Regions from separate parts of the Tibeticola sp. genome, predicted to be linked through region 2. Evidence: predicted binding sites of a transcription regulator. Region 2 holds the regulator's gene; the other holds the start of a gene.
The links. The regulator HrcA, encoded in region 2, represses chaperone genes, less so after heat shock. The targets are predictions, from matches to a motif close to TTAGCACTCNNNNNNNNNGAGTGCTAA.
Positions count from the first base shown of each region.

Region 1: a site for HrcA is predicted at 3,934-3,960, ahead of groES (co-chaperone GroES). Genes of this name have one in related genera too.

Region 1 covers NZ_JAEMQB010000010.1:7,859-15,532, forward strand. The annotation lists gene JHC36_RS00695 (DNA polymerase Y subunit UmuC family protein) at 1-374, opposite strand, end outside; gene JHC36_RS00700 (hypothetical protein) at 384-1,406, opposite strand; gene dinG (ATP-dependent DNA helicase DinG) at 1,599-3,854, opposite strand; gene groES (co-chaperone GroES) at 4,058-4,348, shown strand; gene groL (chaperonin GroEL) at 4,409-6,049, shown strand; gene JHC36_RS00720 (DUF4382 domain-containing protein) at 6,535-7,674, shown strand, end outside.
Region 2 covers NZ_JAEMQB010000046.1:11,826-19,499, reverse strand. The annotation lists gene JHC36_RS02890 (YVTN family beta-propeller repeat protein) at 1-16, opposite strand, end outside; gene JHC36_RS02885 (pseudouridine synthase) at 238-984, opposite strand; tRNA gene JHC36_RS02880 (tRNA-Ile) at 1,082-1,158, opposite strand; gene hrcA (heat-inducible transcriptional repressor HrcA) at 1,201-2,247, opposite strand; gene JHC36_RS02870 (NAD kinase) at 2,289-3,188, shown strand; gene recN (DNA repair protein RecN) at 3,191-4,870, shown strand; gene rapZ (RNase adapter RapZ) at 5,014-5,880, shown strand; gene mutY (A/G-specific adenine glycosylase) at 5,812-6,921, opposite strand; gene JHC36_RS02850 (dynamin family protein) at 6,918-7,674, opposite strand, start outside.

The sequences.
Region 1 (7,674 bases), on a different contig from region 2:
TCGAGTCGCCCAACCGCTATCCAAACCGTAGCGCCTTGCGCCCATTTCATGCCGGGAATCGGCGGAATTTCCTCAAAAAACCGCCGAATCAAGGCGGCGCGGCCGCCAAACAGCCGCTCGCTCGCGGCGATCTCCAACACCAGCGTGCGCGCCGCCGCATCGCCCGAGCGGGCCTGTGCGCGGCGGCGCGTGGGCGCCGGTGTGGACGGGGAAGCGGTGGCCGGGTTGGGCGCTGCATCCTCCACCCAGGCCACGCGCGGCGTGAAGCGCAGCGCATGCCAAGCCAGCAACCGGTCGACCCCAGCCGGCAACGCCTCCGCCTCGTCTGCGGCGGGCCGCCGCAGCGCCAGCCAATGCTCGCTCGGTCGGGTCATGGCCAACCCTCATGCCAGGGCAAGCGGCTGCGGCGACCCGCCCGGCCCCGCGGACACGGACGCCGGCAAGGACTCGGTGGCCGGCGCAGCGGCGGGTGTCGGCATGGGAGCGCAAGCAGGAGTAGGAGTGGGAGCGGTCACGGCCCCGCGCGCCATCCCGGCGCGCAGCCGCGCCCGGTACACCGGTTGCGCCGCCAGCAAAGCCTGCAAGCGCGCCGGAAAGCGGGGCAGCCCCAGCGGCTCGGCCAGCGGCGGCCCGCGCCGCTTGAGCAGTTGCACGCGCAGCCGCTCGTCGCCCTCGGCCTGCACCGCCAGCCGCAGCACCGCGCAGCTCGGCGCAGCCTGCGCCGCCTCGGGACGCAGCGCGACGAGCAGCCGGCCGCTGCCCTGCGCGGCCAGATGCAAGCGACGCAGCAGCAGGGCCTCGGACGGTGGTTCGGCAACGCGGCGGGCACGCGGCGGCTGGGGTGAGGCCGACGGCGGTGTCGGCACCGGCATCGCGTCCTCCGCAGCCCCGTCACCGGCCGCCCCTGCGAACAGCGGCCCATGCAACCACAGCAACACCGCGCCCACTTCGGCGCAGCCCAGTGCCTGCCGGGCCGCCCAGGCACGCTCGACCGGCGTGCGCGCACGCACCCACAGCAAACGCTGCGCCGCGATGCCCTGCGCCTCGAGCGCCGGCGCAAACGGCGGCAGCGGCGCGCCCACCAGCACCACCGCGCCGTCGAGGGCCGACAGCGCGGGCGCGAGCAGCCGCCACAGCGCCTGCGTGGGCGCGCGCTGCAGCACCTCGACCAAAGCCCCCAGCGGCCACCCCCCACCGGGCAGCACCGCATCCAGCGCCGCGTGCCCCGTGGCACACACCCGCACAGGGGCCGTACCCAAGGCATCGGCGCGCCAAATATCGGGCCGCGTCCGCCAACCCTGCGGCGCGGCCTGCACTCCATCCACCGACGCAGCCAGGCCCGCCTCGCTCCCAGGGACCGGGGTCGACAGGCGCGAAGTCGGCGGGACAGGCGAAACGGCAGGCATATGCAGAATGGCGCGCTTGCGGCCCGCCCTGAAAACGGCCGGCCCAGGGCCATGGGACGAGCGGAAGCGAAAACGGTGTCAAAAGCGGGCCGAAAAACAAATCAACTGTATGTTTGTACAGTATAGATCGCTTCGACCGAAACGCAAACCCGCGCGCGAGGGGCTTGCTCAGGGTCGCCCTACCCCAGCGCCCTACCCCAGCGCCGTCTCCCGCCCCTCCACGTCGCGCCGCACCAGCGGAAAACCCGGCAGGCCGCGCAGCAGGCGTTTGCCGTAGCCCGTGCGGGTCAGGCGCCGGTCGTAGCAGGTGACGTAAGCGTGGTCGGTTTCGGTGCGGATGGCGCGGCCGGCCCATTGGGCGAGGCGGATGGCGGTGGCGGGGATGACGAGTTCGTTGAACGGGTCGCGCCCGGCCGCGCGCAGCCACTCGGCCCGCGCCTCCTCCACCGGGTCGTCGGGGCTGGCAAACGGCAGCTTGGTGATGAAGAGGTGCTCGCACAAGGCGCCGGGCAGGTCCAAGCCTTCGCCAAAGGACTGCATGCCGAAAATGATCGACGGCTCGCCGGCCGCCACGCGCTCGCGGTGGCGGGCCAGCAGCACGCTGCGCGGCCATTCGGTCTGCACCCACACGCGCGCGCGCAGATCCGCCGGCAGCGCCTGCACGGCCACGCGCATCTGCTCGCGCGAGGTGAACAACACCAGCGCGCCGCGCTCGACGGCGGCCAGATCGGCGACGAGGCGCTCGGCCAGTTCGGCATTGAAGGCGGCCGCGTCTTTGGGGTCGGCGCGGGTTTCGACGATGGTGAAGCGCCCCTGGGTTGCGTAGTCGAACGGACTTTCGACCTCGAGCGCGCGCACGTCGGGGTCGGCCGCGAGGCCGCTTTCGCGCAGGAAGAAGTCGAACTGCCCGCAGCTCGTGAGCGTGGCCGAGGTCAGCACCGCGCCGCGCACCTGCGGCCAGAGGTGCGTGCGCAGGGTCGCGCCGCTGAGGATGGGGCTGGCGTGCGCGCGCAGCACGACGAAATCACCTTCGACGCTGCTGCTGAACCATTTGGCCATCGGCAGGCCGACCTCGCCCGGGGGCGCATCGGACGCATCCGGCGCGGCGTCGCTCGGGCGCCATGCGGTGACCGGCGGCGCGAGCAAGGCGCGGGCTGTGGCATACACGTCGTCGAGGCGCGGCGCCAGCGTGCCGATCTGCGCATACAACGCCGACAGGCGCCGCGCCTCGTCGGGCTTGTCGCGGATCTCGGCCTTGAGCGCGCGCGCGACGGCGCTCACGGCGGCCAGCAGCGCTTCGGACGTAGCCTGCAGCAGTTGCAGCGGCTCGTCGAAGGCTTCGGGCAGCGCGCCGCGCGGCAGCCGCACCCGCGCGGGCCCAAAAGCATCGCCGCCGGCGCGCAGCGTGTCGCCCCAGGCGTCCATGGCCAGGCGCGCCAGATCGGCCAGCGTCTGGCGGATTTGCCCAGCCAGCCGCGGCACGTCGACGACCTCCGACACCGCGAGCAAACCGCCCGTACGCACCACGCGGGTCGCCAGGCGCTCGAGCCAGAGCGTGCGCGAAAGATCCATTGCGTGCGAAAACTGGTCGAGCGCAGTGGCGGGCAAGTGGTGCGCTTCGTCGAGCACGAGCAGGCAGTGATCCAGCTCCGGCAGCAGCCGCGCGCCCAGCGACGACAGCAGCAGATCATGGTTGGCCACGATGACCTGCGCGCCCACGAGCTCCTTGCGTCGCTCGTAATAGCTGCACTGACCAAACAGCGGGCAGTGCCGCCCGGTGCAGCTGCGCGCGTCGGCGCCCACCGGCGCCCAGAGGTCCGCCTCGGGCGGCGTGGGCAGGCTGTCGCGGTCGCCGTCCCAGAGCTTGGAGGCCAGCGCCTGCGTGAGGCTGGCGTAGAACTGCAGCCGCGCGCTCGCGCTGTGGCGGCTGGCCGCGCCGGCGTCGAGCGGTTCGTCGGGCTCGGCGTCTTCGTCGAACAGCGCCACCTCTTCGCCGCCGCTGAGACGGTTGAGCTTGAGTTTGCACACATAGCGCCCGCGCCCCTTGGCGAGCGCAAAGCGAAACGGCTGCGGCATTTGCGCGGCCAGCTGGGGCAGGTCCTTGTTCACCAGCTGCTCCTGCAGCGCCACCGTGGCGGTGGAAATCAGCACCCGCGTGCCGCGCGCAAGCGCCAGCGCAATCGCCGGTGCGCTGTAGGCGAGCGATTTGCCCACGCCCGTTCCCGCCTGGATGACGGCAATCGCGCGGCGCGGCGCGGCCTCACCACCGCCGGCGGTCTGCTCGGGCTTGCCCAGCGTGACAGCACAAAACGTCTGCGCCACGGCTTCGGCCATGCGGCGCTGGCCCGGACGCGGGCGCAGCTCACCCGCACCCGCCGCCAGCACGGCATCGAACGCGGCGAGCGCGTCGCGCGCGAGGGCATCGGAAGCATCGGTATCGGCAGACATGAAGGTGGAAGTGTTGCACACAGCGCGCGCGGGCCGGATGCCGCGCGGGGCCTTGAAAGCACGCGGTTTGACCGTATCATTAGCACTCGGTTCGCGCGAGTGCTAACATTCGCGCCCGCAGAGTGAAGGGAGTGCCGGCAGCCTGAGCCGCCGACGCTTCCCGCTCCATCCAACGTGCATCCATCTAACCCATAGGAGATCTCATGAAACTGCGTCCTCTGGCTGACCGCGTGATCGTCAAGCGTGTCGAAAGCGAAACCAAGACCGCCTCCGGCATCGTCATTCCCGACAACGCGGCCGAAAAGCCCGATCAGGGTGAAGTGATTGCCGTGGGTCCGGGCCGCACCAACGACAAGGGCGAAGTCAAGCCCCTGACGGTCAAGGTCGGCGACCGCGTGGTCTTCGGCAAGTACAGCGGCCAGACCGTCAAGGTCGATGGCGAAGAACTGCTGGTGATGAAGGAAGACGACCTGTTCGCGGTCGTCGAGAAGTGAATCCCGCCCAGCGCACTTCGCGTGTGAAACCTACCCTTTTTTGAATACGGAGAAACAGACATGGCAGCAAAAGACGTCATTTTCGGTGCAGATGCACGCCACCGCATGGTTGAAGGCGTGAACATCCTGGCCAACGCGGTCAAGGTCACGCTCGGCCCCAAAGGCCGCAACGTGGTGCTCGAGCGCTCGTTCGGCGCGCCCACCGTCACCAAGGACGGTGTCTCGGTCGCCAAGGAAATCGAGCTCAAGGACAAGCTCCAGAACATGGGCGCGCAAATGGTCAAGGAAGTGGCTTCCAAGACCAGCGACAACGCCGGTGACGGCACCACCACCGCGACCGTGCTGGCGCAAGCCATCGTGCGCGAAGGCATGAAGTACGTGGCCGCGGGCATGAACCCGATGGACCTCAAGCGCGGCATCGACAAGGCCGTCGACGCCCTGATCGCCGAGCTGAAGAAGGCATCCAAGCCCACCACGACCAGCAAGGAAATCGCCCAGGTCGGCTCGATCTCGGCCAACAGCGATAGCTCGATCGGCCAGATCATCGCCGATGCGATGGAAAAAGTCGGCAAAGAAGGTGTGATCACCGTCGAAGACGGCAAATCGCTGCAAAACGAGCTGGAAGTGGTCGAGGGCATGCAGTTCGACCGCGGCTACCTGTCGCCCTACTTCATCAACAACCCGGACAAGCAGGCCGCAATCCTCGAAAACCCCTTCGTGCTGCTCTACGACAAGAAGATCAGCAACATCCGCGACCTGCTGCCCACGCTCGAAGCCGTGGCCAAGGCCGGCCGTCCGCTGCTCATCATTGCCGAGGACGTCGAAGGTGAAGCCCTGGCCACGCTGGTGGTCAACACCATCCGCGGCATCCTGAAGGTCTGCGCCGTCAAGGCTCCGGGCTTTGGCGACCGCCGCAAGGCCATGCTCGAAGACATCGCCATCCTCACGGGCGGCAAGGTCATCGCCGAGGAAGTGGGCCTCACGCTCGAGAAGGTCACCCTGGCTGACCTCGGCCAGGCCAAGCGCGTCGAAGTCAGCAAGGAAAACACCATCATCATCGATGGCGCTGGCTCCCCCGCCGACATCGAAGCGCGCGTCAAGCAGATCCGCGTGCAGATCGAGGAAGCCACGAGCGACTACGACCGCGAGAAGCTGCAAGAGCGCGTGGCCAAACTCGCCGGCGGCGTGGCCGTCATCAAGGTCGGTGCCGCCACCGAAGTCGAGATGAAGGAGAAGAAAGCCCGCGTCGAGGATGCCTTGCACGCCACCCGCGCTGCGGTGGAAGAAGGCATCGTCGCTGGTGGTGGCGTCGCGCTGCTGCGTGCCCGTCAGGCCGCTGGCGAGATCAAGGGCGACAACCACGACCAGGACGCCGGCATCAAGATCGTGCTGCGCGCGATCGAGCAGCCGCTGCGTGAAATCGTGGCCAACGCCGGTGGCGAGCCCAGCGTCGTCATCAACAAGGTGCTCGAAGGCAAAGGCAACTTCGGCTTCAACGCCGCCAACGACACCTATGGCGACATGCTCGAAATGGGCATTCTGGACCCGACCAAGGTCACCCGCACCGCGCTGCAAAACGCCGCGTCGGTCGCCGGCCTGATGCTCACCACCGAGTGCATGGTCGCCGAAGCGCCGAAGGAAGAAGCGCCCGCTGCCGCCGGCGGCATGGGCGGCATGGGTGGCATGGGCGACATGATGTAAGTCGCAGCCCGGGTCCACGCATGCGGGCCCGGCTGGCTCCCGCCACCGAGAGCCACTTCCAAAAAAGCCCCGCGGGTTCGCCTGCGGGGCTTTTTTTATTCCAACATATACCACCTGTTTTTCTCCCGTTTGCGCAAGAATGTTGCGCCTATCGGAGATCTTCACAGCCCCCCTCAGGGTGACCGGCGGTGGTTTTCACGCAGTCACCTGCGAGACCCAAGACTTGGGGCCAAAGTGGCGTGGCGGCAACCTAGGCGCCAGCTATATGCGCCTCCACTCAAATCTCATTTAATATGGGCCTACCCATGTTCTATTGATCCGGCCAGAATATGTTTGAACCCCGTTACCATGGCGAAGTCCGGGATCCAGACACGACGCCAAGCCAGGAGCTGGCTACCGGAGGTCAATCTTCACCTGGCCGGATCAATAGAGGGTGCACTGCACGCAAGCAATCTGCCAATCATCCTTCCTGAAGGAAGCCTCCTATGAAAATCATCTCCAAAACGCTGATGCGCCCCCGAACTCTGCTGCCTCTCGCCGCGGCCTTGGCATTTGGCCTGAGCGCCTGTGGCGGGGGAGGCGGGGGTGTTTCAAGTGGAACCGCGAACTTTGCCCTGACCGACGCGCCCGTTTGCAACGGACTGCAAAATGTCTTCGTGACGGTCACCGCAATCGAGTTGATCGGTCAATCGGGCACATATTCGTTGACCTTGCCGAAGCCTGTCCAGGTCAACCTCACGACCTTGACGAACGGCGCGAAGCTGTTCCTGGGCAGCATCAGCGTGCCGGCTGGAACCTACCAGCAACTGCGCCTGATCCTGGCCGCGAATACGGGTAACGGCGGCTCCTATGCCAACTATGTCGTGCCGACGGGCTCGACGACGCAGGTTCCATTGACCACGCCCAGTGCGCAGCAAAGCGGCTACAAAATCAATGGCCAGTTCACGGTGGCGGCCAACGGTCAAGTCAACCTGACGATAGACTTCAATGCCTGTCGCTCGGTGGTGATGGCGGGCAAAAGCGGCCAGTACATCCTCAAGCCGGTGCTCAATCTGGTCGACGATGAGCAATCGGGTTCCATCACGGGCTACCTGCCAACAGCCGCTGCCGGGGCTGTCGTCATGGCGGAAGACAACCAGGGTCACATCGTCAAGACGACAGTGGCTGCGGCCGGTGCCGCGAGCACCGACCCATCGACGTTCACGCTGGCACCGCTGCCGGCCAACAGCACCGGCTATAACGTGGTGATCGCTCCACCGGCGCCCTCGTCCGGGACGCCAAGTCCGAACATCGCGCCCAATGTGGTGCTGAGCGTCCCCGTGACGGTGGGTCAAGTCACCACGCTGGGCAGCTCCAGCTCACCATTGCCCACGATCACCAGCACGCAGGACGCGACCTACAGCGGGACCATCACCCTCGAGCAGGAGGCGGACACCCTAATCGTGGCGCAAGAGTCTTTGAACTCAGTCACAATTAGCATTGCCCAGACCAACGGCGTTGAATCGACCAGTTCGACGACGACAAAAAGCTATGCCATGGTGTTGCCGACTGTCGCGCCGAACGTCGCCAGCTATACGAGCGGTGCCCTGAAGTTCACCCAAAGCTCGACGGCCCCGGCGATCACG
Region 2 (7,674 bases):
GGACGAACAGCGGCATGCCTGCGGTGGCCACGCCCGAAACGGCCAGCAACAGGCCCGCGAACCAGAAACGGAGCACAAAGAACTTCAAGATCGGCACTTTCATGGGGAACTGAATAGTGTATCGGCGCCGCGACGCGCGGCCGGCCGTCCATGGGCGATCCCCGCCGCGGGCTGCCATGATCGCTCTAAATTCAGGAGCACCGAAACACCGTTTGACGCCGGCAAGCAGCGATCCTGTTACTTTTTTCCGCCAGGTGCCAGATAACCGACCCGGCGCAGGTCATCGGCGTCGAGCCAGCGCCACTGACCGGGTGGCAAGTCCTCGGGCAGTGCCAGATCCCCGATGCGCGAGCGGTGCAAGGCCTCGACCCGGTTGCCGACCGCCGCCACCATGCGCTTGACCTGGTGGTACTTACCCTCGGTCAGCGTGAGCCGCAGCGTGTTTGTGCCGGTCGCCTCGCAAGCCGCTGCGCGCACCGGCTGCGGGTCGTCGTCGAGCACCACGCCCGCGAGCAAGCGCTGCACCTGCGTCGCATCGACCGGGTGCTTGGCCGTGACCTCGTAGACCTTGGGCACGTGGTGGCGCGGGGAACTCAAGCGGTGGATGAACTGCCCGTCATCGGAAAGCAGCAGCGCGCCGGTGGTGTCCTGATCGAGCCGCCCGACCGCCTGTACGCCCTGCAGCGCGGCCCCCTTGACCGGCCGCTGGCGCAGCGGCGCGGGCAGCAGGGTGTAGATGCTCGGCCAAGCCGAGGGCTTGTGCGAACACTCATAGCCCGCGGGCTTGTGCAGCAGCACGTAAGCCCGCGCCCGGTAGACCCAGCGCTGCCCTTGCACCTCGAACACCAAGCCCTCGGGGTCGAGCTCCGTGCCCGGCTCGGGCATCGCGACTCCTGGCACCCGTACCCACCCATGCTGGATCAGCCCGGCACAGATGCGGCGCGTGCCAAAGCCCTGGGTGTAGAGAATGTCGTCGAGGCGCATGCGGAGGGTGGGAGGTGGCGCTGGCGGCCCTGGCGGCGCCAGCAGCGCCACGGTCGCTCGGCGCGTGACCCAAGGACACGTCGGAAAGCGGGGAGAGTGGTAGGCCGTGCAGGGCTCGAACCTGCGACCCAGGGATTATGAGTCCCCTGCTCTGACCAACTGAGCTAACGGCCCGTGGGTTCGATTGTAGGCGGGCGCCCGACGCTCGCTCGCCGCTCAATCGCCAGCCTGGCTCAGCGCCTGGCCGAGCAAACGGGACGTGATGTCGACGATCTGGATCATGCGGTCGTAGGGCATGCGGGTCGGCCCGATCACGCCGAGCGTTCCGACGACCGAGCCATCGACCTCGTACGGAGCGCTGACGATCGAAAGCTCCTCCACCGGCACCATCTGGCTCTCTCCCCCGATGAAGATCCGAATGCCATCGGCCTGGCTGCTCACGTCGAGCAAACGCATGAGTTGGGTCTTCTGCTCGAACAGATCGAATGCGCGCCGAAGCTGATCGAGGTCACTCGAAAAGTCGTCCACGGACAAGAGGTTGCGTTCGCCGGCGATGACGACCGCCTCCTGGGCGTCATTGAGCGCTTCGCTGCCGACCTGCACGGCGGCTTGCATCAACGCGGCGATTTCACCCTGCAAGGTCCGCACCTCATCTTTGAGCTTCTCGCGCACCTGCTCGAGCGCCATGCCAGCGTAATTGGCATTGAGGTAATTCGATGCCTCGGTGAGCTGCGAGGTCGTGAAATCGGTCTGAGTGCTGATGACGCGGTTTTGCACATCTCCCTCGGGCGACACGATGATCACGAGCAAGCGCTGCGCGGAGAGCCGAAGAAACTCGATATGCCTAAAGACCGATGGCCGACGCGGCGCCATGACCACACCCACGAAATGCGACAGGTTGGACAGCAGATGCGCCGCGTTGGAAATCACCTTCTGCGGCTGGTCCGGGATGAGGCGCGACTCGAGCTCGGCAGCCGGCAGACTGAGCGCGCTGCGCCTGACCGTCAACAAGGTGTCGACGAAAAACCGGTACCCTTTGGCCGTTGGTACCCGCCCCGCCGAGGTGTGCGGACTCGCGATGAGGCCGAGTTCCTCGAGGTCGGCCATGACGTTGCGGATCGTGGCCGCCGAGAGCTCCAAACCGCTGGCCTTGGAAAGGGTCCGCGATCCGACCGGCTGTCCTTCGGCGATGTAACGCTCGACCAGCGTGCGCAGCAAAATCTTGGCGCGCTCGTCGAGTTGTGGAATGGTTTCACCCAGCATGAGTCTCTGAGCCCGATGAATTTGATGATGTAATTTGCCACATGCGATCTATCTTCCACCATGTCGCGCTCATCGGCAAATATCAGGCCACGGGCCCGTCCGGGGCTCAGGCCGGATCGCTGCGATCGGCCCTGGAAGCGATTGCCCACTTCCTGCATGAAAACGGGTGCGAAGTTTCGCTCGAGCACCAGACTGCGACGCACTCGGGCTTGAGCGGCTATGCAGCCCTCGACGTCTCCGAAATCGGCCGCCAGTGCGACCTGGGCTTGGTCGTCGGGGGCGATGGCACCATGCTCGGCATTGGGCGCCAGCTCGCGCGCTACGGCACCCCTTTGGTCGGGATCAACCACGGGCGACTGGGCTTCATCACCGATATTGCGCTGTCGAATTTCCGTGAGGTGCTCGGGCCCATGCTACGGGGGGAGTTCGAGGAAGATCCGCGCGCCCTCATGCAAGCTCGTGTGCTGCGCGATGGCCTGTGCGTGTTCGAAGCCCAGGCCATGAACGACGTCGTCGTGCACCGCGGCTCGGTCTCCGGCATGGTGGAGCTGCGCGTCGAAGTGGGCGGCCGTTTCGTCGCCAACCAACGGGCCGACGGGCTCATCATCGCAACCCCGACGGGCGCCACCGCCTACGCGCTCTCCGCCGGCGGACCGCTGCTGCACCCGTCGATCGCGGGCTGGGTGCTGGTGCCGATTGCGCCGCACACCCTCTCCAACCGGCCCATCGTACTGCCCGACGACCAGGAGGTCGCCATCGAAATCGTCTCCGGTCGGGACGCCAGCGCCAATTTCGACATGCAGTCCCTGGCCTCGCTGCTGCATGGCGACCGCATCACCGTTCAACGCTCCGAATACCGCGTGCGCTTCCTTCATCCTCGCGGCTGGAGCTACTTCGACACCCTGCGGCGCAAGCTGCACTGGAACGAAGGGGGTTCCTGAACGTGGCTCTCCGAAGCATTCATCTGCGCAACTTCGTCATCGTCGAGGAGGCCGCCCTCGAGTTCGAGGCGGGCTTCACGGCCCTGACGGGAGAAACGGGCGCGGGCAAATCCATCCTGATCGACGCGCTGCAGCTGCTGCTCGGCGACCGCGCCGACGCATCGGTCCTCCGCGAAGGTGCAGATCGCGCCGAACTCAGCGCCGAATTCGACTCGACCCCCGCTCTGGCGGCCTGGTTGAGCGACAACGGCTTCGATGCCGACGACGCCATCCTCCTTCGGCGCACCATCGATCGGCAAGGACGCAGTCGCGCCTGGATCAATGGCACACCCGCCACCACCAGCCAGCTGCGCGCCCTCGGCGAATCCCTGATCGACATTCATGGTCAGCACGCCTGGCAAAGCCTGACCCGCGCCAGCGCCATCCGTGCGCTGCTCGACGCCTACGCCGGAGCCGACACCGCCCAGGTCGCTGACCGCTGGCAACAATGGCAAAGCGCCCAACGCGCACTGGCAAGCGCCGAGTCCGCACAGGAGACGCTCGCCCGCGAACGAGAGCGTCTCGACTGGCAACTGAGCGAAATCGAGCGACTCGCGCCGGGCGAAGACGAGTGGTCGGAACTCAACGCGAGCCACAGCCGGCTCGCCCATGCCCAGGCGCTCATCGATGCGGCGGCCTTGGCGGCGCAGAGCCTCGCGCCCGAAGACGACGTGCCCGGCGCCATCGACTCGCTGGCTCGGGCGCATCATGCGCTCCTGGAACAAGCATCGATCGAGCCCGAATTTGCGGCGATCGCCGACATCCTCGCCCAGGCACTCGCCCAGGCCGAGGACGCGCTGCACAGCCTCAACGGCTACCTGCGCAAGACCAGCGTCGACCCCGAGCGACTCGCGTTGCTCGATGCCCGACTCGCACTCTGGTTGTCGCTGGCCCGCCGCTACAAGTCCCCCCCTGAGGACCTGCCGGCGCTGCGCACGCGCTGGCTCCAAGAGCGCGCCGAACTCGAGGCCGCGTCCGACCTCGATGCGCTTCGCAAGGCCGAGCGTGCGGCCGCGGCGGCCTACCAGGAAGCCGCACTGCAACTCTCCCAGCAGCGTCGTGCCGCCGCGCCCCGTCTTGCCGAACAAGTCACCCGCCGGATGCAATCCCTCGGCATGGAAGGCGGCCGCTTCGAGGTTGAGATCCGCCCCCTCGAGACGCCCGCCAGCTCCGGTATCGACGATGTCGTCTTCCTCGTCGCGGGCCATGCCGGCAGTGCGCCCAAGCCGGTCGCCAAGGTCGCCTCTGGCGGTGAACTCTCGCGGCTCTCGCTCGCCATCGCCGTCACCACGAGCGAACTGGGCGCTGCGCCCACGCTGATCTTCGACGAAATCGACGCGGGCATCGGTGGGGTCGTGGGTGACGCCGTCGGGCGCCTGATGCAAACCCTCGGTCGACACCGGCAAGTGCTGGCGGTCACGCACCTGCCGCAAGTGGCCGCCCATGCCCACCATCACCTCCGTGTCGCCAAGCGCTCTGGCGCGGACGGCCGCACGATCAGCTCCGTCGAGGCGCTCAACGCCACACAGCGGGTCGAGGAAGTCGCGCGCATGTTGGGCTCGGACGCGGGCAGTCGCACCTCGATCGCCCATGCGCAAGACCTGCTGGAGCGGGCCGCACGCGCCGAAGTGACCGCACCATGAGCGCCGCACCCAGTCGGTCCCTCGAACACTCGGGCGTCCCGCCGCAAGGAAATGACCCTGCGCAGCCTTCGCCTGACACACCCGCAGCGGCTACACCCACCGCGGATTCGCCGGACGCCTCGACGAAACCAGCGCCCCCCCCGTTGAACCTGGTCTTGATCACGGGTCTGTCTGGCTCCGGAAAGTCGGTGGCGCTACATGCACTCGAGGACGCTGGGTATTTCTGCGTCGACAACCTGCCGCCGGAGCTGATCGGCCCTTTCATCGCCCTGGAGCAACGCCACGCGGCGAGCCGGGTTGCCATCGCCATCGATGCGCGTAGCGCGGACTCCCTCTCGGTCGTTCCCGATGAACTCTCACGCCTGCGCGCACAGGGGCTGAACGTGCAGCCGCTGTTCCTCGACGCCACCACCGACACCCTCGTTCGGCGTTATTCCGAAACCCGCCGCCGCCACCCGCTGTCCAAGCCGGAGATCGCCGACCAACACCGGGCCCTGGTCGAAGCCATCGAGCTCGAACGCCGGTTGCTGACCGATCTGCGCGAAATCGCGCCCGTCATCGACACCAGCCTGATGCGCGCTGCGCAATTGCGCAGCTACGTGCGCGACCTGGTCGCCGCCCCCGCCACCTTGCTGACGCTCGTGTTCGAGTCCTTTGCCTTCAAGCGCGGGGTTCCAGTCGATGCGGATTACGTCTTCGACGTGCGCATGCTGCCCAACCCGCATTACGAGCCGGAGCTCAAGCCACTGACCGGCAAAGACGCAGCCGTTGCCGAATTCCTGGCACAAAAAGAGTCTGTGGCGGCGATGGAACGCGACATCACCCGCTTCCTCGACGCTTGGCTCGAACCCTTGAGCGACAGCCACCGCAGCTATGTCACCGTCGCCATCGGCTGCACCGGTGGACAACACCGCTCGGTCTATTTGGTCGAGCGCTTGGCGCTACGGTATCGCGGCCGCTGGCCGACGCTCGTGCGGCATCGCGAGATCGACGCTGCGGCTCCGGGCTGAATCTTGAAGCCAGACCCGGATCGGTGCGGGTAAGCCCAAACGCTCCCATTGCGCGGGCAAATACCAGTCGGCGCCATCCAGAAACTGAGGCGCGCCCGGCGGATCCAAACACCAGCGCACCGGCTGCAGCGTCAAGTCGAGATGCGTGAGTCGGTGCACCCGCGGCGATTCGGTCTGCCCGGCACCGGTCAAACCCCAGCCGCGGTGCACCGCGTCGCGCAGCGCGTCGAGGGAGTCAAACGCCGGCAAGCAATGCAGCCCGCCCCAAATCCCGCGCGCGGGTCGGCGCTGCAACAGGGTGGCACCGTCTGGGCGCTCCAGCCACAGCAACCAAAGCTGCCGACTCTGCCGCGCCAGTGCCAGACGGCGCATCGGCAGCCGCTCGGGCTCCCCGGAAGCATAGGCCCGACAATCGCCAGCCAACGGGCATGCCGCACACCGTGGTCGCCGCGGGGTACAGATCATGGCCCCGAGGTCCATCAGGCCCTGGGTGTATCGGGGCATCGAAGTCGGCTCTTCGATCGGGACGAGCATCTGCGCCCGCTGCCAAAGCGCGTCGACGTTGCGCGCCTTCGACAAATCGGCATCGAAACCGAGGTGGCGCGTCAGTAGCCTGCGCACATTGCCATCGAGGATGGAGACGGGCTCATGGAAACAAAAACTCGCAATGGCCGCCGCGGTCGAGCGACCGATGCCCGGCAGCCGCTCGAGTTCCGCCGCGCAGGTCGGAAAGCGGCCGCCATAAACCGCACAAACGACTTGCGCGCAGCGGTGCAAGGAGCGCGCCCGGCTGTAGTAGCCCAAGCCACTCCAAAGGCCGAGAACCTCGTCGATCGGTGCCTCGGCTAGGCTCTGAACATCGGGAAAACGGGCGAGAAAGCGCGGGTAATACCGCAGGACCGTCGCAACCTGCGTCTGCTGGAGCATGATCTCCGACAGCCAAACCCGATACGGGTCGGCGCTCTGTTGCCAGGGCAAGCCGGAGCGTCCTTCCCGTTGCTGCCACTCGACCACCCGACTTGCAAAACTCGCCAGCGTCATGCCGCGCGCGCCATGGGCTCGCCCGTAGCCGTTGGCGCCAGCACGAACGCCACTTCCTCGGCCACGCGCTCGCGCAGGCGGTCCATCTCGCTGCGCCGCTCGCTGATCTCGCGCAATCGATCCTCCAGGCCGCCTGCGGCATTTTCGATGCGCTCGACCGCCTCGCGCCGCCGCTGAAACGCCTTGCGCCGTTCTTTGAGCTGGGCGTCGAGTTGCGCGGTCGCCGCCTTGCTCCAAAGTTCGATGTCGGTCTGCAGGGCTTCGAAGATCGCTCGCACCCGGGCCGCGAGAGCGCGCATCAGCTGCTCCGCAAAAACCGCGCGCGCCAGGCGGATCGCCTGTCCGAGACCCAGGTATTGACGATGGGCCTGCTCGATGGCGTCGAGCTCGCGCAGCACCGCCGAAACATCGACCGCCTCGGCCGCTTGCAGGCTGAAGCCGAACTCGGCGTTGAGCTGCGAAAACGTGGCGCTCAACATGCCCTGCAGTTCCAGGTTCTGCTCCTGAACCTGGGTCAAAACCGAACGCAAGCGGTCGAAGGTCGCACGGAAGGTTTCGCCCAGGTGGAGCTTGAACCCGGGCTGCGCCAACTGGGCCCGAAGCTGGGCCATCTCGCGTTTGAGCGTCGAGGTACTCAGCAGATCCAGCATCTCGGTCTGCCGTTTCAGGTGTACCGACCGCAGCGCGTGGATCCGTGCGGCACTGGCTTTGAACTCCGCCTCTTCCTGGGCTATGCGCGCACGCATTTGCCGG